Regions from separate parts of the Micromonospora echinofusca genome, predicted to be linked through region 3. Evidence: riboswitches for the same ligand, from Rfam matches in the RefSeq annotation. Region 3 holds a riboswitch; each other region holds the start of a gene.
What was found. Region 3 has a riboswitch for cyclic di-AMP ahead of GA0070610_RS24825 (coiled-coil domain-containing protein). Riboswitches for the same ligand answer to the same signal wherever they lie in the genome.
Positions count from the first base shown of each region.

Region 1 (5,239 bases), 1.4 Mb from region 3:
ACCGGCACCTCCTTCATCACCCGGTGCGGGATGTCGAAGTACCGGGCGAGTTCCAGGGTGCGCGAGTCGTGGGCGAAGAGGTAGCCGGGCGTGCCGGAGACCAGCGCGGTGATGGTGCCGTGGATCCGGGTGCCGAACGCGAACTCGAACCCGGACAGGTAGTCCATCCAGGTCCAGGGGTCGACGAACATCCGCACCTTGTCCTCGGTGAACAGCGGGTGTGAGGTGTGGATCGGGATCTTGCTGGACCGGCCGCGGTCCCCGGGGGCGTCGCCGTAGAGCAGCGTGCCGAGCGTCTTGAGGTCCTGCGGCAGGTAGCGCAGGTTCGGGTACCGCGCGTGATGACTGGCGATGATCTCCGCCATCGACGTGACGTACGGCGAGACGGTGAGCGCGAGCCGGTCCTCCGGCTCCAGCGCGGCCTTGCGCTTCTCCACCCGCAGGCCGTCGCCGTGCAGGAACATCGAGGGGCAGCCGATCACGTCGACGGCCGAGAAGCCCAGGGTGCGCAGGTAGTCGCGGGTGATCTCGCCCCGTACGCCGATGCTGTGCGAGCGGTCGAGGACGGCCCGTACGAAGCGGGTCACGACGTCGTCGATCGGGCGCAGGTACTCCCGGTCGCCGTGGATGTCGGTCTGCACGCCCACCCCCAGCACCACCACCGGGATCTTGAGCTGCTCGATGAGCTTCGTCATGACCTCGACGCGGTGGGCGTAGCTGCGCCGGAAGGCGTTGGCGAGCGGCACCACGTAGACGTCGTACCGCTCGTTGATCATGTCCGCGTCGCGCGGGTCGATCCTGAACTCCGTCGAGGTGATCTCGGCGGTGGCGGTATGCAGGAGCTTGTGGGCGGCGTGGCTGAAGACCAGGTTGCCGTTGTTGTCGCCGATCCAGTTCCGTTCGTGCGTCTCCTCCGGCGAGTAGACGTCGAAGGGGCCCTTCTTCGCCCGCATCAGGATCCGCTGGTGCATCCGTCCCTGCCTCTCGTGGCCTCCGGGTCCCGGAATACTAGCCACCGGTCGGTGCGGATCCGGAGGCTGTCGCCGCCCGTCACGGTTCGGGACGCAACGGTTACCGAGGGGCGGGGGGAACGCGCGCCACCCGGTGGGACGGAACGGACACTCACGGACGGGACGGAAAAGAGTCTCAGGGGCGCCGGGTAGGGTGCCCGGCGGGGCGGCGCCGACCGTGGGCCGCCGACGGGCCCCCCGCGCAGGTGCCCACGACAGGCCGAGGAGGAGACGTACGTGCTGGTGACCCTGCGGATCGTCGGGATGCCGGCATGACGGGGACCGCGACCGACGCGCCGGCCGCCCGACCCGCGTCCCCGGCCAGCCGCCTGCCGTCGCTGACCGGGCTGCGCTGGGTCGCCGCCCTGCTCGTCTTCGGTTTCCACGTCGCGACGATGGGCATCATCGCCGAGCCCGGCCACAAGGCCGTCGTGGACTGGGCCTTCGCCCTCGGCCTCTCCGGCGTGCAGTTCTTCTTCATCCTCAGCGGCTTCGTGCTGGTCTGGTCGGCCCGGCCCAGCGACACCCGCCGGGCGTTCTGGCGCCGCCGGGTGGCCAAGATCTGGCCGAGCCACGTGGTCCTGTGGGTGGCGGCCCTGGCGGTCGCGGCCTGGTTCGCCGACCCCGTGGACCGGGTCGTCGCGGTGGAGAACCTCTTCCTCCTCCAGGCCTGGGACCCGCGGCCGGGCCACTTCTACAGCATCAACACGGTCAGCTGGTCGCTGTCCTGCGAGTTCTTCTTCTACCTCTGCCTGCCGTTGGCCCTGCCGTTCATCCGCCGGGCCCGGCCGTGGGCGCTGTGGGCCGTCGTGGTCGCGGTCCCGCTGCTGATCCTGGCGCTCTGGCCGGCCCAGTCCCTGGTGCCGGAGGAGAGCCGGTGGTGGTTCACCCAGGTCTTCCCGCCGGTGCGGTCGCTGGAGTTCTGGATGGGCGTGGCCGCCGCCGAGCTGATGCGGCGCGGCCGGTGGCGGGGCCCGAGCCTGCCGGTGGCCAGCCTGGTGTTCGTGGCGACCTGGGTGCTCGCCGCGCAGTGGGTCCGCGCCGAACTGTGGGCGGCGCTGCTCTCGGTGGCGTACATCCTGGTCATCGCGGCGGCGGCGGACGCCGACGTACGCGGGCGGCGCTCGCCGTGGCGGTCCCGCCCGATGGTCTGGCTCGGCGAGGTCTCCTTCGCCTTCTACCTGGTGCACGTCCTGGTGATGATCAGCGTCCTGCGGTTCACCGGCGACTGGGGTGTCGGGTTCCCCGGCTGGTGGGGGCTGGCGGTGGTGCTCGGCTTCCTGCTGGTCAACCTGGCCCTGGCCGCCCTGCTGCACCGCTTCGTCGAGACGCCGATGATGCGGCTGCTCACCCCGCGCAGGACGGCCCGCCCGACACCGCGCGGCGGGGACGACGGCGGGACGGACCCCGGCGCCTCCGGGCCACCACCGGGGAAGCGGGGCGACGCCGTGCCGCGTCCCCGGCCCGCCGACCACCCGGCGGCGTACGTCGACTCGCGCTGACCGCCCCGGGCTCGGGCCGCTCCGACCGGGGCGGCCAGCGCCCGGCGGAATCCCACCGGTCGAGAAAGCCCGACCGTTTCCGTGACGCCGGTCACCGCGACGCCGAACCGGTCATAGGGCGTGGCCGGGTCGTTTCCCGCCGGGGTTTCGGGGTCGATGCCCGCCACTCGTCCCGTTGTCACCCTCGGGCGCCGGCCGAAACGGTCGTCCCATTGAGTCACGTCAGTGGCGGGCTGCCCGCAAAAATTGCGTCCCGATCAGGGTTTAAGCAGGTGGGGCGGGGTTGGCAGGGCGCGGACCGGCCAGTAATGTCGGCGCGTCCGGTGCGGTACCCGATCGCCCAGAGGCGACGCCGCACCGACCCGCCCAATCGTGAACGACGAGCCGGGGACCCAGTGCTTCGTGGGGTGAATCCGTGGGCCGCAGGCCTGTGGTAGGGCGTTCTTCCCGCCCGAATCCGTCAGCTAACCCGGTCGGCGGCGTCGGAAGGAGTTCCATCCTCGTGCAGCACCCACCCACCCCTCGGTTGTTCCGCCGTCTCCACGGCGCCGCGGTGCCCGCGCTCGCCCCTTCGCAGGTAGCGAGCTGACCGACCGGTCACCGTTCGTCGCCCGGCATCCCGGGCGCATCCCCTGAGTGGCCCACGACCCGCACGGACGCCCGTCCGCGCGGTCGGTCCGCCCTGCCCGCGGCGCGGACCGCCGGCCGCTCACCCCGAGCCCGTGGAGGAAACCGTGAAGCACCACCTCAGGCGACAGCTACGTCGCCTCACGTCCGATCGTCCGTACCAGTTTGCCGCCGCGTCCGTCGCGGCGCTCGTGCTGGCGTCGGGCACGGGCGCGCTGCTGGCCGGAGCCGACGAGGCCCCCGCCGCCGCGCAGGCCCCGGTCGCCGCGAGCGAGCCCCGCGAGGACACCGCGGCCTCGCGCGGCCAGGCCCGGATCGCGACGGCCCCGTCCAGCGCGGCCCCGGCCACCGCCAGCGCCGCCCCCTCGGCCAGCGCCACCAGCACCGCCCCGGACCCGGACCTGACCCGCAAGCCGGAGCCGCCGAAGCCACCGGCCGCGAAGAGCCTGGACTACGACTACCAGGCCCAGACCACGTTCTACAACTGCGGTCCGGCGGCCGTCCGGCACGCCCTCAGCGCCGCCGGCATCGCACGCAGCCAGGACGCTCTCGGTGCCCAGCTGGGCACCGACCAGATGGGCACCGACTCGGCCCAGGACACCACCCGCGTGCTGAACGCGACGGTGAAGGGCGAGCCGTACCGGACCCGGATGATCCCCGGCGGCGCCGCCACCCCGGCGCAGATGGACCGGCTCCAGGCCGACGTCGTCGCGGCCATCGGCGACGGGCGGGGCGTCGTGGTGAACGTCGCCGGCAGCGCCACGGACACCGACGGCGGCTGGCACTCGTTCCCCGGCGGCCACTACGTGGCCGTGGTCGGCTACCAGGACGAGGGACGGCTCGTGAAGATCGCCGACTCGGCGAACCCGGCGACCGCGTCGTACTGGATGAGCACCATCGCCCTGGCGAACTGGGCCGCCACCCGCGGCTACTCCGCCTGAGCGACCCCGACGGGCGTCGGCCCCCCATCCCGGGGGCCGGCGCCCGTTGTCGTGCCCGGGTCACGGCCCTCGCCCGGCGCCCCGGTGGGTGACAGACTGCGCGGCATGGTCGATGAATCGGGTGACCGCGACGGCCGGCGGGTGCTCCTGCTGCTGCACGGCATGGGCGCGACCGGCGACGTGTGGCTGCCCTGCGCGCCGCTGCTGGAGCGCCGCTGGGCGGGACGCTGGCTGGCGCCGGACCTCGCCGGTCACGGCTGGTCGCCGCCGCTGCCGGAGTACTCGTTCGCGGGCCTGGCCGCGCGGATCGCCGCCGGGCTGACGGCAGGCGACCGGCTCGTCGTGCTGGGGCACTCCCTCGGCGGGGTGGTCGGGCTGGCGCTCGCCGCCCGTGGCGCCGGGGTGCCGGTCGAGGCCGTGGTCGGCCTCGGCATCAAGGCGGTCTGGTCGCCGGCCGAGCTGGCGAAGGCGGGTGAGCTGGCGGCCCGTCCGGTGACCTGGTTCGCGAGCCGGGACGAGGCGGCCCGCCGCTACCTGCGGGTGGCCGGCCTTACCGGGCTCTTCGCACCGGACCATCACGTCGTGGAGGCCGGGCTGCGGCAGGTCGACGGTCGCTGGCGGCTGGCGATGGACCCCGCCGCGTTCGACGTGGGCGAGCCGGAGCTGCCGGCCCTGCTGGCGGCGACCGACGTGCCGGTGCTGCTGGCCCGTGGCGAGCACGACCCGATGGTCACCGACGCCCAGCTCAAGGAGCTGGGCGTGCCGGTCGCCACCCTGCCCGGCCTCGGGCACAACGCCCACGTCGAGGCCCCCGGGACGGTCCTGGACCTCGTCGAGCCCTACCGCTGACCCGTCCCCGCCGGCCGGGCGTGTCAGGTGGCGGGGGAGAGCGTCGCCTCGTCCGGATCGACCGGCAGGCCGGGCCCGCCGGCGGTACGCGGGGCCGGCGGGATCCAGCCCTCGTCGAGCTGGCGCCGCGCGGCCGTCAGGAACGCCTCGGCGTACGTCTCGGCGGGGAAGTCGCCCAGGTAGCGGCTCCGGGTGACCCAGCGGGCCGACGCCAGCGGATCGGTGTCCAGCAGCGCGGTCAGCACCTCGTCCGCGTTCGACATGTCGCGCCGCAGCACGTAGCCCGACCCGGCGAGCGGGAACTGCTCGC
Region 1 covers NZ_LT607733.1:4,356,876-4,362,114, reverse strand. Annotated here, with positions in the region: gene GA0070610_RS18415 (polysaccharide pyruvyl transferase family protein) at 1-971, opposite strand, end outside; gene GA0070610_RS18410 (acyltransferase family protein) at 1,283-2,512, shown strand; cyclic di-AMP (ydaO/yuaA leader) riboswitch at 2,866-3,006, shown strand; gene GA0070610_RS18405 (C39 family peptidase) at 3,235-4,080, shown strand; gene GA0070610_RS18400 (alpha/beta fold hydrolase) at 4,186-4,929, shown strand; gene GA0070610_RS18395 (CDP-glycerol glycerophosphotransferase family protein) at 4,953-5,239, opposite strand, start outside.
Region 1: another riboswitch for cyclic di-AMP. It lies ahead of GA0070610_RS18405 (C39 family peptidase); the one in region 3 lies ahead of GA0070610_RS24825 (coiled-coil domain-containing protein).

Region 2 (5,239 bases), 2.4 Mb from region 3:
CGGCTCACCCCGCCGCCCTGCGCCGAGTCGATCGCTGGCGCGCTGCCGGCGACCGAGCTGACCGTCTGCCCGGGTGCCGGGCACATGCTGATGATGGAGCGGCCCGACGAGGTCAACGAGGCGCTGGGCGGCGTGCTCCGGCGCGTACTCGCCGCCCCCGGCGCCACCGCCGCCGCCCGGGCGGACTGACCGGGCGCGGCCCCGCGGGGGCGTGACGCGGGTTCCTTTCCCGCACCGGTCGCGCCGCTGGTTGCGCGCGGGCCGTACCCTCTTGCGGTTGGCCTGGCGCGGTTGGCGCGGTTCGCGCCGCCCGCCGCCGACGTCAGGAGGAGCGAGCGGTGACCGACCAAACCACCCTGGAACAGGAGATCGCCGTCGAGCAGCGGCATCTCGACCGGGTGTACGCCCGACTGGCCGAGCTGCGCCGGTCGGCGGTCAGCGCCGAGAAGGAGGGCTACCGGCTCGCCCGGGTGGGCAACTTCGGTGCGCTGGTCGAACGGGACGCGATGGTGTTCCACGCCGCGCGGCGGCGGCACATGCTCGACGCCGAGCACGAGGGCCTGGTCTTCGGCCGGCTGGACCTGCTCGACCGGCAGGTGCTGCACGTCGGGCGGCTCGGCATCCGGGACGACGACGCGTCCACCCTGGTGGTCGACTGGCGGGCCCCGGCGGCCGCCGCCTTCTACCAGGCCACCCCCGCGCAGCCGCTGGGCGTGGTGCGGCGCCGCACGATCCAGTCCTCCGCCGAGCGGGTCACCCGCATCGAGGACGACCTGCTCGACCCCGTCGCGGCCCCCGCCGACATGGCGGTCGTCGGCGACGGCGCGCTGCTGGCCACGCTGTCGAAGGCCACCGGCCGGGGCATGCGCGACATCGTGGCCACCATCCAGCGGGAGCAGGACGAGGCGATCCGCTCCCCCGGCTCGGGCGTGACGATCGTGTCCGGCGGCCCGGGCACCGGGAAGACGGCCGTCGCCCTGCACCGGGCCGCGTACCTGCTCTATTCCGACCGCAGCCGGTTCGCCGGTGGCGGCATCCTGGTGGTGGGCCCGTCCTCGGTCTTCGTCGAGTACATCGCCTCGGTGCTGCCCTCGCTCGGCGAGGACACCGCCACCCTGCACTCGCTGGGCACGCTCTTCGCGGGCATGACGGCCACCCGCACCGACGCACCGGAGGTGGCGGCGGTCAAGGGCTCGCTGCGGATGCGGCGGGTGCTGGAGCGGGCGGTCCGGGACGCGGTGCCGGACGGCCCGACCGAGCTGCGCCTGCTCTACCGGGGCGCGCTGCTCCGGCTGGAGCGCCGCGAGTTGGACGGCATCCGGGACCGGGCGATGCCTCGCGGCGCACGGCGCAACGAGGTGCGCCGGGCCGGCTTCGACGGGGTCTTCGCGGCGCTCTGGGCGCAGGCCCGCCGGTTGGGCGTCGGCCGGCTGCCCGAGCAGCGCGCGTTCGAGGACGAGATCGCCGAGCGGCCGGAGTTCCGGGAGTTCCTCAAGGCGTGGTGGCCCCGGCTGCACCCCCGGCACGTGCTGGGCTGGCTGGCCCGCCCCGACCGGATGCACCGTTACGCCGCCGGCATCCTCTCCCGCGCCGAGATCCGGCTGCTGACCGACGCGTACCGCAGCCTCGACGCCGCCGGGCTGACGATCGCCGACGTCGCGCTGCTCGACGAGCTGGACGCCCTGCTCGGCAAGCCGATGAAGCCCGCCCGCGCGAAGCGGGACCCGTTCCAGCTGGCCGGCGGGGTCCGCGAGCTGAGCACCTTCGCCGACCGGCAGCGCGCCGCCCGCGAGGCGGCCCGGGAACGCCCGGAGGACTACCGGGAGTACGCGCACGTGGTGGTCGACGAGTCGCAGGACGTCTCGCCGATGCAGTGGCGCATGATCGGCCGGCGCGGCCGGTTGGCCTCCTGGACGGTGGTGGGCGACCCGGCCCAGACGGCGTGGACGGGCGAGGCGGAGGAGTTGACCCGGGCCCGGGACCAGGCGTTGGGCCGGCGCAAGCGGCACCACTTCACCCTCACCACCAACTACCGCAACTCGGCGGAGATCTTCGCGGTGGCGGCGGCCGAGATCCGCCGGCTGCATCCGGACCTCCCGCTGCCCCGGGCGGTGCGGTCCACCGGCGTCGACCCGGTCGCGCTGGTGGTGCCGCAGGTGGAGCTGGAGGCCGCCGTCGCGGCGGCGACCACGGCGCTGCTCGCCGAGGTCGAGGGCACGGTCGGCGTGATCACGCCCGTGCCCCGCCGCGACGAGGTCGCCGGCTGGCTGGCCGGCCTGGCCGCGCCGCGGCTTCAGGTGGTGACCAGCCTGGAGGCCAAGGGCATGGAGTACGACGGGGTCGTCCTCGTCGCCCCGAGCGAGATCCGGGCCGACCCGGGGTCGGGCGTGCGGACGCTCTACGTGGCGCTGTCCCGGGCCACCCAGCGGCTGACCACCGTCGACCCCACTGGCTGAGAACCCGTTACTTGCACACATAGCGATGTGAGCATAAATTGAACGCGAATCCGGACCCCCAGAGGGAGGATGGGCGCGTGGGCGCAGGTCATGACCACCACCACGGGTCGGTGGCGAACGCCGCACACCGCCACCGGGGCCGGCTCTGGGCGGCGTTCGGTCTGCTCGCCGGCCTGATGGTGGTGGAGGCGGTGGCCGCCTTCCGGACGGGCTCGCTGGCCCTGCTCAGCGACGCCGGGCACATGTTCACCGACGTGCTCGGCATCGGCATGGCGCTCGCCGCGATCTCGGCGACCCGGCGGGCGGGCGGCGACCCGCAGCGCACGTTCGGCCTCTACCGGCTGGAGGTGCTCGCCGCCCTGGCCAATGCCGTGCTGCTCTCCGGCGTCGCGGTCTACGTCGTGATCGAGGCGGTACGCCGCTTCGGCGACCCGCCGGAGGTGCTGGCCGGCCCGATGCTGGTGGTCGCCGTGTTCGGCCTGCTCGCCAACATCGGCGCCTTCGCCCTGCTGCGTTCGGGGGCGAAGGAGAGCATCAACGTCCACGGCGCGTACCTGGAGGTCCTCGGCGACCTGCTGGGGTCACTCGGCGTGATCGCGGCGGCACTGCTGATCGCCACCACCGGCTGGTGGTGGGCCGACCCGCTGGTTGCCGTCGCGATCGGGCTGTTCATCCTGCCGCGCACCTGGCGACTCGGGCGGGCGGCGCTGCGCATCCTGGTGCAGGCCGCGCCGGAGCACCTCCAGGTAACGGCCGTGCACGACCGGCTGGCCGCCGTGCCGGGCGTCGCCGAGGTGCACGACCTGCACGTCTGGACGCTGACCTCCGGGATGGAGGTGGCCTCGGCGCACCTGACCATGACACCCGACGCGGAGGTCGGCGCGGTGCTGGGCGCCGCCCGGGCCGCGCTGCACGACGACTTCCAGATCGAGCACGCCACGTTGCAGATCGAGCCGGGAGCGTCGCCAGGGGCTTGCGGGGCGGTTGAGTGGTAATGAGGACAACCTTAAATCTGGGAGAGTATTGTCGCGTTATGCCGGATTTGACTGTTAGTGGACATGCACCGTGCGTCACCTGCACTGCAGCAGTCACACCGGCACCGGTAGGCTCTGCTTCGGCCTCCGCCAGGCGGCACCCACCGGTGCCGGCGGTGGCCGCCGCCTAATCGCCCGGCGGGGCGAACCGGGGAACCATGTTCGTGGGGTGCATCCGCGTCAGCGGTAGGGATCTTCCGTCCCGAACCCGTCAGCTAACCCGGTCGGCGGCTGACGGAAGGACACGTGTATGCCAGTGATGGCACCTGTACGACGACGTGCCGCCCGGACGGCGGCCCTGATCACCACGATGCTCGCCCTCGGCGCCGCGGTGGCCCCGGTCACCGCCGCCCCGGCGGCGGCCGCCACCCGCGCCGGCCTGCTCGCCGCCACCCCCGGCCAGGACGAGGAGGGCGGCACGCCCGCCCTGCGGGCCCAACTCGAGGCCGCCAGCAAGGGCTACCTCGACGCCAAGCGCGCCCTCGACACGTCGGCCAAACGGCAGCAGCAGCTCGCCGCCCAGCTCAAGACCACCGAGGTCGAGCTGACGGCGCGCAGCGCCAAGGTCGGCGAGATCGCGGGGGCCGCCTACCGCACCGGCCGGCTCAGTGTGGCGTCCGCCCTGCTCAACAGCGGTTCGCCGGACGGCTTCATGGACCGCGCCGCCGCCCTCGACGCGGTGGCCGCCAAGGAGGACCGCGCCCTGCGCGAGCTCCAGCAGACCCGGGACGAGGCCGCCCGCACGAAGCTCGCTCTGGACGGCGAGATCCGGGAGCAGCGCAAGCAGGTCACCGTGATGGCCAAGCGCAAGGAGCAGGCCGAACGGGCGCTGACGGTCGCCAACCAGAAGCAGCAACAGCGACAGTCCGCGGGCGGAGGCGGCTCGCCGGGCGGCACCTCCAGCAAGACGGCGAAGGCGGCGCCGCGCAACTCCGACGGCTCCTGGCCGCGCGAGTCGTGCAGCGTCAACGACCCCACCCCCGCCAACGGCTGCATCACGCCGCGTACGCTGCACGCGCTCAACCAGGCCAAGGCGGCGGGCTTCACCCGCTACGTCTCCTGCTACCGCCCCGGCGGCTCCGGCGAGCACCCCAAGGGCCGGGCGTGCGACTTCGCGGCCCAGAAGGGCGGCTTCGGCGGCGACGCCACCGGCGGTGACCGGACGTACGGCAACAACCTGGCGGCGTTCTACGTGCGCAACGCCGACCGGCTCGCCGTGCTCTACGTGATCTGGTACCGGCAGATCTGGCTGCCGAGCAGCGGGTGGAAGTCGTACAGCGGTGCCAACGGCGATCCGTCCAGCGACCACACCAACCACGTGCACCTGTCGGTCTACTGACGCCCACGCCTCGGTGCCCCGCCCGTCGCGGGTCACCGGGGCGTGTCGGCGGGTGGCGGCTGCGGCGCGGCACCGTCGAGGACCACGGCGAGGCGCGCGGCCAGTCCGAGGTGGGCGGCGCGCGCCTGGCGGAACGCGTAGCCGAAGAGCGGCGCGGGTGCGGCGAGGGTAATCTCCACGTCGACGCGGACCACGCCGTCGGGCTCCGGCCGCAGCCGGGTGTGGTTGCGCACCGTGGTGGCGGGCCACTGCCGGGCCACGGTGACGATCTCGTCGGGCTCGTCGACCAGGACGTCGGCCCGGTAGGTGATCGGCAGCCGTACCGGCCCGGCGGCCAGCCGGTCGGTGATGTCGTAGCTGGCCCGGGCACCGGGACGGGGCGGCACCCGCCGGACCCGGACGATCAGCGG
Region 2 covers NZ_LT607733.1:1,187,876-1,193,114, reverse strand. Annotated here, with positions in the region: gene GA0070610_RS05460 (alpha/beta fold hydrolase) at 1-189, shown strand, start outside; gene GA0070610_RS05455 (HelD family protein) at 339-2,456, shown strand; gene GA0070610_RS05450 (cation diffusion facilitator family transporter) at 2,534-3,451, shown strand; cyclic di-AMP (ydaO/yuaA leader) riboswitch at 3,605-3,736, shown strand; gene GA0070610_RS05445 (coiled-coil domain-containing protein) at 3,750-4,829, shown strand; gene GA0070610_RS05440 (hypothetical protein) at 4,862-5,239, opposite strand, start outside.
Region 2: another riboswitch for cyclic di-AMP. It lies ahead of GA0070610_RS05445 (coiled-coil domain-containing protein); the one in region 3 lies ahead of GA0070610_RS24825 (coiled-coil domain-containing protein).

Region 3 (5,239 bases):
CTCGACGGCCACGCGCGGCACTGCATGCACGAGGGCGCGGCCGAGGGCCGGGCCGACGAGATGGCCACCGAGATGATGGCCGCCGTCGGCCGCCTGATGAAGCGCGGCTGACCGCCGGCAGGTCCTTCATCCGTCGGCACACCGGGTCCACCCGACGGGCTCCTCCCGGCGAGGTCCGGCTGCGGCGCCCCGGCGCCCCCGGCCGGGGACGGTCGCGGCGTCCCGGCGCCCCCGGGTCGGGGACGCCGGGACGTGCGGGTCAGAACCGGCCGAGGATCTTGCGCATCGTGTCGATCTCCGCCTGCTGGGTGCTGGCGATCTGCTGGGCCAGGGCCTTGGCCTCCGCGTTCACGCCCCGGGCCAGCTCGTCGCGGGCCATGGTGATGGCGCCCTCGTGGTGGGCGATCATCATGGTCAGGAACTGCCGGTCGAACTCCCGGCCGGTGGCGGCCGCCAGCTTCGTCATGTCGGCGTCGGACATCATGCCGGGCATGCCGTGGTCCATGTGGGGCATCCCGCCCGGCGACGGCACCGGCCGACCCCAGGCCGCCAACCAACCGCTCATCGTGGCGATCTCGGGCGCCTGGGCGGCCTTGATCTCCGCGGCGAGCCGCTTGACCTCCGGGTCCGCCGCCCGCGTCGGCGCCAGGTCGGCCATCTCCACCGCCTGCCGGTGGTGCGGAATCATCATCTGGGCGAACATCGCGTCGGCGTCGCCGAACGCGGCCGCACCGGTGGCGGTGGCCGCCGGCCCGCCGGTGCCGGGGGTGCCGTGCCCCGCGCCCGGCGACGAGTGGTCGTCGCCGCCGCAGGCGGCGAGGGCGAGGGCGGTGGTGACCGCGACGCCGGCCAGGACGGCACGGCGCGCGAGGGTACGAGTGGTCATGGTGGACCCTTTCGGAGTCGGAACGTACGCGGCACGACGAGGACGCGGAACGGCGTGCAGCCGCACCCGCGTCGAACGCGTCCTACCTGCGCAGCACCGAGACCGTGGCGAGCCGCAGACCGACCGGCCGGGGCGGCGGGGCCCGGGGCGGCGGGAAGGCGCCGGCCGAACCGCCCCGGGTCGGGCCGACGGCGCGTACGCGGACCGACAACAGCGCCGCCAGCAGCAGCGCGGCCGCGAACGCGCCCAACACGGCCAGGCACACGCCCCACCCGGACGGCCCTCCCCCCGTGCCCCCGCCGGCAGGCAGCAGTTCCTCGGAGGCGCAGCCCCCGGGACAGCCCACCACGGCCTGGAGGGCCGCCCCCACGGCGTGCGGAGCGGCGACGTCCTGCGAAGGCGGCAAGAGCGCGGCGTGCGGGACGGGCGCGAGCGCGGCGTGCGGGACGGGCGCGAGCGCGGCGTGCGGGACGGGCGCGAGCGCGGCGTGCGGGACGGGCGCGAGCGCGGCGTGCGGGACGGGCGCGAGCGCGGCGTGCGGGACGGGCGCGAGCGCGGCGTGCGGGACGGGCGCGAGCGCGGCGTGCGGGACGGGCGCGAGCGCGGCGTGCGGGACGGGCGCGAGCGCGGCGTGCGGGGCGGAGGCGACGCGCGCGCGGGCGGCGTGCGGCACGGGCGCGACAGGCACGACCGCGGCGTGCGGGACGGGCACGACGGTGGCGTTCCGGGCGGGCGCGACGGCAATGTGCGGCGACGGGTCCGCGGGATGACCGGTCTGGTGCGACTCGTGGCCGATCGTGTGCATCGCGGCCAGCCCGAGCAGCGTGCCGACGAGCAGCAGGAGCCGCGCGCCCCGCGCCGCCGTCACCGTCTTCCGCACATCCGTCACGCTAGCGCGTCGGCCCGTTCCGCACGGGTACCACCCGCGGCGACCCCCGCACGTGAGCGCGGCCGGGCGTGCGTAGGTCACGCACGTGGGCGGGCCGGACCTGCGCGGCGAAGGTCCGCGTCGCGACACCACCCGCACGACCTGCGCCCCGATGCCGGGGTGGCTACCATTCGGCCGGTGGCCCTCCGGACTCCGCACCGCCCGCCCCGCGCCCCCCGCCGGGCGACGGCGCCGGTCACCCGTCGCCGGGCGGGAGCCGACGACCACGGCACGTGACCACACCGCCAGGTGGGGGACGGTTCCCGCCCCGCCTCCGTGGCGACGTTGAACCGACCGGCCCGCCGGCCCGTACCCCGCCCTGGATCCGTTGGGAGAAACTCGTTGGGCGCCGACCACACCCGTCCCGTTCCGTCCGCCCCGCCGAGGGTGCGGCGGATCCTCGTCGCGACGGTGGTGCCCCTCTTCGTCGCCACGCTGATCGCCGCCCTGGTGCTGTGGCCGTGGGACGCGCCCGACCCGGCGGCCGGCACCGAGCCACCCCGCCACCACGGCACCGTGACCCGGGTGGTGACGGAGCCGTGCCCGCCGGCCCCGGAGGTGCCGGAGGGAAGCCCCGACGCCCCGCGGGGCCCCTGCGGCACCGTCACCGTACGGGTCGAGGACGGCCCCGACGCCGGCCAGCAGGTCCAGACGCCGGTCCCGGCCGGCCCCGGTGCGCCGACCGTCGCCGTGGACGACGAGATCATCCTGGTCGAGCTCATCGACCCCGCCGATCCCACCGCCAGCTCCTACAACATCGCGGAGCACCAGCGCGGCAAGCCGCTGGTCTGGCTGGTGGCGCTCTTCGCGGCCGCGATCGTCGCCTTCGGGCGGTGGCGAGGGCTGGCCGCGCTGGCCGGCCTGGCGGCGAGCTTCGCCATCCTGCTGACCTTCGTGCTGCCGGGCATCAGCGCCGGGAGCCCCCCGCTCCTGGTCGCGGTCGTCGGCGCCGCCCTGATCATGTTCGTGGTGCTCTACCTGACCCACGGCGTGACCGCGCAGACCTCGGTCGCCGTACTCGGCACGTTGGGCAGCCTGGTGCTGACCGGCGTCCTCGGCACCATCGCCACCGCCGCGACCCACCTGACCGGCTTCGGCTCCGAGGACGCCACCACGCTGTCGATGTACCAGGCCGACGTCGACCTGCACGGGCTGCTGCTGGCCGGGATCATCATCGGCTCCCTCGGGGTGCTCGACGACGTCACGGTCACCCAGGCCGCCACCGTCACCGAGCTGGCGCACGCCAACCCGGGCCTGTCCCGCAGGCAGCTCTACCGGGCGGCGACCCGGGTCGGGCGGGCGCACATCGCCTCGACGGTGAACACGATCGTGCTGGCGTACGCCGGCGCCTCGCTGCCGGTGCTGCTCCTGCTCACCGCCGACTCGCGGGCGGTGACCCAGCTTCTCACCAGCGAGTTCCTCGCCCAGGAGATCGTCCGCAGCGCGGTCGCCACCCTCGGGCTGATCGCCGCCGTGCCGCTGACCACCGGTCTGGCGGCCCTGGTGACCACGGCGGGCCGGCGGGCCGGGGAGCCCACCGACCGCGCGGCCCCCGCGCCGACGCCTCGGCCGGCGGCCGACCGGGCCGAGGCGCTGGAGGCGCTCAGCGGGCCGCGCGGAGACGTGCCGTCCGCCGCTCCCGCCGGATGGCCCGACCACAACAGGAGAACGGACACCGCATGGTGACACTCCTCTGCGTGACGATTCGGGGTTCCCGCCCTGATAAACGCGTCACTGGTCACCGTCAGCCATTACGAAATAACGCATTTAGTCGGCTTAGGGACGTAGATCCCCGGGAGTGCTCTCAGGTAACCTCGCTGCCGGTCACCGCCGAAGGCGCGCAGCGGCGCCTGCGGTGCCGCCGCCCAATCGCCGCCAGGCGAGCCGGGGACCCAGGCACGTGGGGTGAATCCGCGACAGCGGTAGGGGCCACTTCCGCCCCGAACCCGTCAGCTAACCCGGTCGGCGGTCGACGGAAGGGAAAACTGTGACGGCACCCCTACGCCGCTGGCTGACGCCCGTGGTGGCCGTACTCGCCGCCCTGGCGGTCTTCGCCGGGCCTCTCCCGGCGGTGGCCGCGCCCACCCCACCCAAGCCCTCCGGCCACGGCGACGACGAGCCCAAGCTGCTCGACGACCTGATCGAGGCCCGCAACCGGTCCTACGTGCAGGCCAAGGCGAAGCTGGAGAAGTCGAAGAAGCGCCAGCTCGAACTGGCCCTGGAGGTCAACCGGGCACAGGCCGAACTGAACGCGCTGGCCCCGCAGGTCAGTCAGATCGCCGCCCAGTCCTACCGGACGGGACGGATCGGCGCGGTGTCGATGCTGCTGGACACCGCCAGCCCCGACTCGTTCGTCAAGCGCGCCGCCGCCCTCGACGAGCTGAACCTGGTCAACTCCAAGAAGCTCGCCGAGGTGAACGCGGTCAAGAACCGCGCCGAGCAGGCCAAGCTGGCGCTCGACGCCGAGGTCCGCGAGCAGCAGAAGCTGACGAACGAGATGGCGCGCGGCAAGCGGGAGGCGGAGAAGGCGCTCGCACTGGTCGGCGGCAGGGGGCTGACCAGTGGCAAGGTGGTCGCCACCTCGCCGGTGGCGAAAATCGCGCCGGGACGTACGGCCGACGGCGACTGGAAGCCCCTGGGCTGCACCGAGGACGATCCCACCACCTCCGGCTGCATCACCGCGCGCACGCTGCACATGTACAAGGAGGTCAAGCGGGTCGGCTTCAACCGGTTCGTCGGCTGTTACCGCTCCGGCGGGCCGTACGAGCATCCGAAGGGCCGGGCCTGCGACTGGTCGTTGCAGAGGAGCGGCTTCTCCCCCTGGCACAACGACGACACCTACATGTACGGCAACAACCTGACCGCGTTCCTGGTCCGCAACGCCGACCGGCTCGGCATCTACTACGTGATCTGGAACCGGCAGATCTGGTTCCCGGCGACCGGCTGGAAGTCCTACAGCGGCCCGTCGAACCACACCGACCACGTGCACGTGTCACTGCTCTAGCCGCCCGCCCACGGGCCGGCGAAGCCGGGACCGACACAGGGCCGCCCCCACCGGACGCGGGAGCGGCCCTGTGTCGTCGTGCGGCCCGACGACGACCGGTCGGGACGGCTCGGCGGGAGGATCAGGCGGCGCTGGCGGCCGGCTCCGGCGCGTCGACCGTACGGGCGGGCACGGCGGCCACCGTCCGCACCTCACCGGCGGTCAGCCGGTACGACATGCCGACCACGCCGCAGCGGCCGGCGGCCACCTCCGTGGCGAGGACGGCGGAACGGTCGAGCATCGCCTCGACGGTGTGCGCGATGTGGATGTCGACGATCCCGTCGATGTCCTCCACGCCCTCGGCGGCGGCCCGCCGCAGGCTGGGCACCACGGCGTCCACCACGGCGCAGAGGTGCCCGACCGGCGGGGCACCGGTGGCGTC
Region 3 covers NZ_LT607733.1:5,790,257-5,795,495, forward strand. Annotated here, with positions in the region: gene GA0070610_RS24805 (metal-sensitive transcriptional regulator) at 1-111, shown strand, start outside; gene GA0070610_RS24810 (DUF305 domain-containing protein) at 260-886, opposite strand; gene GA0070610_RS24815 (hypothetical protein) at 969-1,766, opposite strand; gene GA0070610_RS24820 (YibE/F family protein) at 2,157-3,500, shown strand; cyclic di-AMP (ydaO/yuaA leader) riboswitch at 3,667-3,798, shown strand; gene GA0070610_RS24825 (coiled-coil domain-containing protein) at 3,802-4,818, shown strand; gene GA0070610_RS24830 (carbonic anhydrase) at 4,940-5,239, opposite strand, start outside.

Region 4 (5,239 bases), 590 kb from region 3:
ACGTCGGCCTCTACCTCGGCAACGACAAGATGGTGCACGCGCCCCGGGCCGGCAAGCCGGTCAACGTCTCCAGCATCAACACCATGCCGGTCGCCGGGTTCCGCAGGCCCGGCTGATCCCGCGTACGCGACGGAAGAGCCCCCGGTCGGATCGACCGGGGGCTCTTCTCGTGCGGGTGGATCAGCTCTCGTGCGGGTGGATCAGCGGGGCGCGCCCAGCGGGGAGGGCACCAGGTTCACGTCGTCCAGGTTGACGTACATGATCCGGTGACCGAACTGGATCTGCACGTACCGGTTGTCGCCGCGGACGACCGTCCGGTCACCCGGGGCGGAGCCGTCGAAGGTGACGGCCCGGTAGTACTCGCCGGGGAGCAGGTTGCCGACGGCGTACCGCTCACCGGCCGAGAGGGTGTACTGCAGCGGCGAGATCGCCTGGTACGGCACGCCCTCCGGGTACGCGGCCTGCTCCGGGTAGGCGCGGCCGTACACCGGGATGGTGGCCTTGCCGGCCTTCGGGGTCACCACGAGCCCGACGGACCACTTCGCCGTCGGCTTGGCGGCGGGGTTGTGGAACCACCCCTTCTGGCCGAGGTACCAGATCGCGGTCCAGTCGCCCTGCACCTCGGCCAGCGCGTACGTCTGTCCGGCCGAGACCCGGGCGCCGTGGTCGGAGACGTACGTGGTGTTCGGGGTGCCGTCGGGTCGCAGCGCGATGTCGTTGAGCAGCGGCGCGTCGTGGCTCGGCGCGTTGTGCAGGAACAGCGCCGAGGAGCCGCGCAGCGGGCAGGGGGCGGCCGCCGGGGGCGGGTTCGGCACGCCCGGGGGCTGCCGGTTGCAGCCGGTGAAGGGCGGCTGGTTGGTGGCGAAGTCCGGGTTGATGGTGACCAGCCCGGTGCGGTGCGTGCCGGTCGACTTGAACGGCGCCTTGAGCAGGTCGAAGTAGTGCGACCAGTTCCAGTACGGGCCTGGGTCCCAGTGCATGCCGCGCACGTTCGCGGCGACGGTGCCGGGGACGTTGTCGTGCCCGATGATGTGGTTGCGGTCCAGCGGGATGTTGTACGCTCGCGCCAGGTGGCGGACCAGCTTGGCGGAGGTGCGGTACATCGCCTCGGTGTACCAGGTGCCGTGCCCCGCGAAGCCCTCGTGCTCGAGGCCGATGGACTTCGAGTTCACGTACCAGTTGCCGGCGTGCCAGCCGACGTCCTTGGTCTTGATGTGCTGGGCGATGTGGCCGTCCACCGAGCGCAGGGTGTAGTGCCAGCCCACCCGCTTCGGGTCCTTGACCAGGTTGACGCTGGGACCGAAGTAGCCCTCGGTGTCGTGGATGACGATGTACTCGATCTTCTGCTGGGCGGGCCGGTTCCCCAGGTCGTGGTTGCCGTAGTCGCCGAGCGTGGGGCCGTACTGCTGGTAGGGGGCCGGGATCCACTCGCAGGAGATGTCGCTCGGGCACTCCAGGCCGTCGGGCCGGGTGAGCTTGCGCAGGCGCAGCCGGTCCAGCCAGGAGCGCTCCGGCTGGACCGCGCTGCCGGCGAGCGTGACCCGCTGCCCGTCGTCGGTCAGCCGGCTGTCGCCCGTGGCGATGGTGGCGTACACCTCGTCGGCGAAGGCCGCCGCGGCGTCGGCGCTGTCCGCGCCGGAGTACCGGGCCACCGCGCCGTACCAGGCCGCAGGGTCGGTGCCGGCGCCGACCGGGGCGCCGATCTCCTTCTGGTACGCGGCCAGCAGCGCCGCGCCTCCCCGGATGTTCGTCGTGACGTCCGTGCGCAGCGCCTCCTCGCTGGCGCCGGTCAGGTCCGCGGCGGCGTCGACCGTACGGAGTGCCGACTCGGCGGGCGGGGCGGCGGCCGGCGGCTCGTGGGCCTCGGCCAGGGAACGGCGGGAGTCGTCCCCGCGCGGGTCCTCGGTGCCCTCGTCGTGGTGGGTGCCGCCGGAGGCGGCGACGTGCTCGGCGTCGGTGAGGTGCATCGGTCCGTACCCGCCGCTGGTGCTCGGCGTGCCGGCGTTGGTGTCCCAGCGGGACTGCAGGTAGGAGACCCCGAGCAGGACGCTCTCCGGCACGCCGTACTCGGCCGCCGCGGCGGCGTACTGCTGCTGCCGGTCGTTGGTCGGCGCCGCGGCGGCGGATCCGGCGGCGGTGAGCGGCGTCGCCGCAAGGGCGGCGGCCACGGCGGCGGCCAGCAGGACGCGTCTGCTCCTCGATGTCGCTGACAGGTGCATCAGACCCCCAGTTCGGGCGGGCAAAGGTGGGGCCACCTTCGCCCCGTCCGCCGCCTCTGGTCAATACCTTTCTGCCAGACACTTCAGAAGGAAGAAAATCTTCGCCCCCCGGGTTGCGGAATCGCCCGACCGTGGTGAGTACGGAGTGTCACCGCCGCGAGGGTTGCGGATCGATAACGGTCGTCTCTACTCTGGTCATTCGTCGGCCGGTGACAATCCGTCCAACCAGGGCGGTGACGGTCCGACACCGCCGAGTCGCTCACGAGCGAGCCGGGGACCCAGGTACCCCGGGGTGAATCCGCAGTCCCTGCGGTAGGGCGCCCCTTCCCGCCCGAACCCGTCAGCTAACCCGGTAGGCGGTACGGAAGAAGGAGTACGGAACCCGGTGGCACACCATGCCCCGCGGCCACCGTCGGTCCGGTCGGCCCTCGCCGATCCGACGACGGCTGCGCCGCGCCCACGCTGGTACCGCTGCACCACCGCCCTCGCCGCCCTGGCCGCGTTCGCCGTCGTCCTGACCGGCGGCGCCACGGCGGCCCACGCCGAACCGACGGTCGCCGAGATCGAGCGGCAGATCGACGAGGACTGGAACAAGCTCGAACCCGTCATCGAACGGCACAACGCCACCCGGCAGGACCTGGCCGCCAGGCGCAGGCAGGCCGACGCGCTCGCCGCGCAGATCGGGCCGCTGGAGCGCCAGGTCGACCAGGCGATGGAGAAGGTGGGCGCACTGGCCGCCCGCGCCTACAAGGGCGAGAACGTCTCCGTCGTCAACGCCCTGCTGGGCAGCCGCTCGCCCGGCGAGATGGTCGGGCAGCTCGAACTGCTCGACCGGTTCGCCCAGCATCAGCAGCAGGACGTACGGCAGGTCGCCGAGCTGCGCGACCGGCTGGCCGCGAAGAAGGCGCCGCTGGACGAGATGGTCGCCCAGCTCAGCCGCACCGAGGCCCAGCTCGCGGCGAAGAAGAAGCAGATCAACGCCGAGATCGACCGGTTGCAGAAGCTGCGGCTGCGCGTCTACGGCAACGGCGGCGGCGGGCCGCTGCGTCCCGCCCCCTGCCCGACCGGCTATCCCGGCGGTCCGGCCGGCACCGCCGTCAAGTTCGCCTGTGCCCAGATCGGCAAGCCCTACGTCTGGGGCGCCGAGGGGCCGAACTCGTACGACTGCTCCGGCCTGATGCTCGCCGCCTGGGCGAAGGCCGGGGTCTCGCTGCCGCACAACGCCGCCCAGCAGCGCCGGGCCACCGCGTCCGTCAGCCGGGGCGAACTGCGCCCGGGTGACCTGGTCTTCTACTACAGCGACCTGCACCACGTCGGCATGTACGTCGGCGGGGGCTGGGTGGTGCACGCCTCCCGCGCCGGGGTGCCCGTCAGGATGAAGAAGGTCGACGACGGCCCGATCCACAGCTACGGCCGGCCCGGCTGACGTGCCCGGAGGATCCCTGCCCGGCGGGGGCCCTCCGCCCGGCCGAGGGTCGGGTCAGCGCGTCGGCCAGGTGCGCCAGTGCTGCCAGGAGCGGCTCGGGGTCGGGCCGCGCTGCCCCTGGTAGCGGGAGCCGTAGACGGCCGAGCCGTACGGGTGCTCAGCCGGCGACGAGAGCCGGAAGATGCAGAGCTGGCCGATCTTCATGCCCGGCCAGAGGGTGATGGGCAGGTTCGCCACGTTGGACAGCTCCAGGGTCACGTGACCGGAGAAGCCCGGGTCGATGAAGCCCGCCGTGGAGTGGGTGAGCAGGCCCAGCCGGCCCAGGCTCGACTTGCCCTCCAGGCGGCCGGCGAGCTGGTCGCCGAGCGAGATCACCTCCAGCGTCGAGGCGAGCACGAACTCGCCCGGATGCAGCACGTACGGCTCGCCCTCGGGCACCTCGACCATCGACGTGAGGTCGTCCTGCTGCTGCGCGGGGTCGATGTGGGTGTAGAGGTGGTTGTTGAAGACCCGGAAGAGCTTGTCCAGGCGTACGTCGATGCTGGACGGTTGCACCAGCGCGGGCTCGAACGGCTCCAGCGCGAGCGTCCCCGCCTCGATCTCGGAGGCCAGGTCGCGGTCGGAGAGCAGCATCCGCACACCTTAGCGAGCGACACGCGTGACCTGCGTGTCGGAGTGCATCTTCGTACGTTTGTTCGATAGAATGCCGGCATGGCTTCCTGGTCCGAATTCGCCGCCGACGAGCCCCGCCTCGCCGACGGGATCCGCCTCCTCATGCAGCAGTACGGGCCGGGCTTCGGCTACCTGGCCACCGTCCGCGCCGACGGCGGTCCCCGGGTGCACCCGGTCTCTCCCGTGATCACCGACGAGGGGCTCTTCTGCTTCGTCGTCGACTCGCCCAAGCGGCGCGACCTCGAACGCGACGGCCGCTACGCGCTGCACTCCTTTCCGCCCGAGGAGAGCGACGACGAGGCCTACGTCGCCGGCCACGCCCGGCCGGTGACCGATCCGGCCCGGGTCGCCCGGCTGGCCCGCAGCCACCGGGCCGCGCCGCAGGTCGACTGGCGGGTCTTCGAGTTCACCGTCGACGTGGCGATGCTGGCCCGCCGCGAGTCCGGCGTGGCAGGCGGTGCCGCGGAGTCGCACGGCCGGCCCGCCGTCCAGGTGTGGCTCGATCCCGGCGCGGCCGCCTCGGGCACCGCCGTGCTGCCCGATACGCGGTCGGGGAGCGCCGGCGGCCACGCCGCCCGCCCGGCCGCCTGAGACGCGGCGTGGCGCCCCGGGCCATCCCCCGCCCGGGGCGCCACGCCGCCACACCGTGACCACCGTCCCGCTCCCGCGCGCCGACCCGGCCGCGCAGACGCCGGTGCCGGCCCCGTCGAGCGAGGCCGGCACCGGTGCGGAGGTACGGCGGAACTACGCCGCGCGGTACGCGTTCCAGGCGGTCAGCATGCGGCTGGCCTGCCCGGCGGTGAACTGGTACATGCAGGAGTCGTACGTGTAGTCCATGAAGTTGGTGATCGGGTCGGTGCCCGGGGCGGTGCAGGTGTCCCGCCCGGTCGGGCACTGGTAGGCCGGGGATGCCTCGGCCGCC
Region 4 covers NZ_LT607733.1:6,384,991-6,390,229, reverse strand. Annotated here, with positions in the region: gene GA0070610_RS27505 (C40 family peptidase) at 1-116, shown strand, start outside; gene GA0070610_RS27500 (N-acetylmuramoyl-L-alanine amidase) at 201-2,219, opposite strand; cyclic di-AMP (ydaO/yuaA leader) riboswitch at 2,458-2,592, shown strand; gene GA0070610_RS27495 (C40 family peptidase) at 2,605-3,645, shown strand; gene dcd (dCTP deaminase) at 3,700-4,278, opposite strand; gene GA0070610_RS27485 (pyridoxamine 5'-phosphate oxidase family protein) at 4,357-4,908, shown strand; gene GA0070610_RS27480 (zinc metalloprotease) at 5,062-5,239, opposite strand, start outside.
Region 4: another riboswitch for cyclic di-AMP. It lies ahead of GA0070610_RS27495 (C40 family peptidase); the one in region 3 lies ahead of GA0070610_RS24825 (coiled-coil domain-containing protein).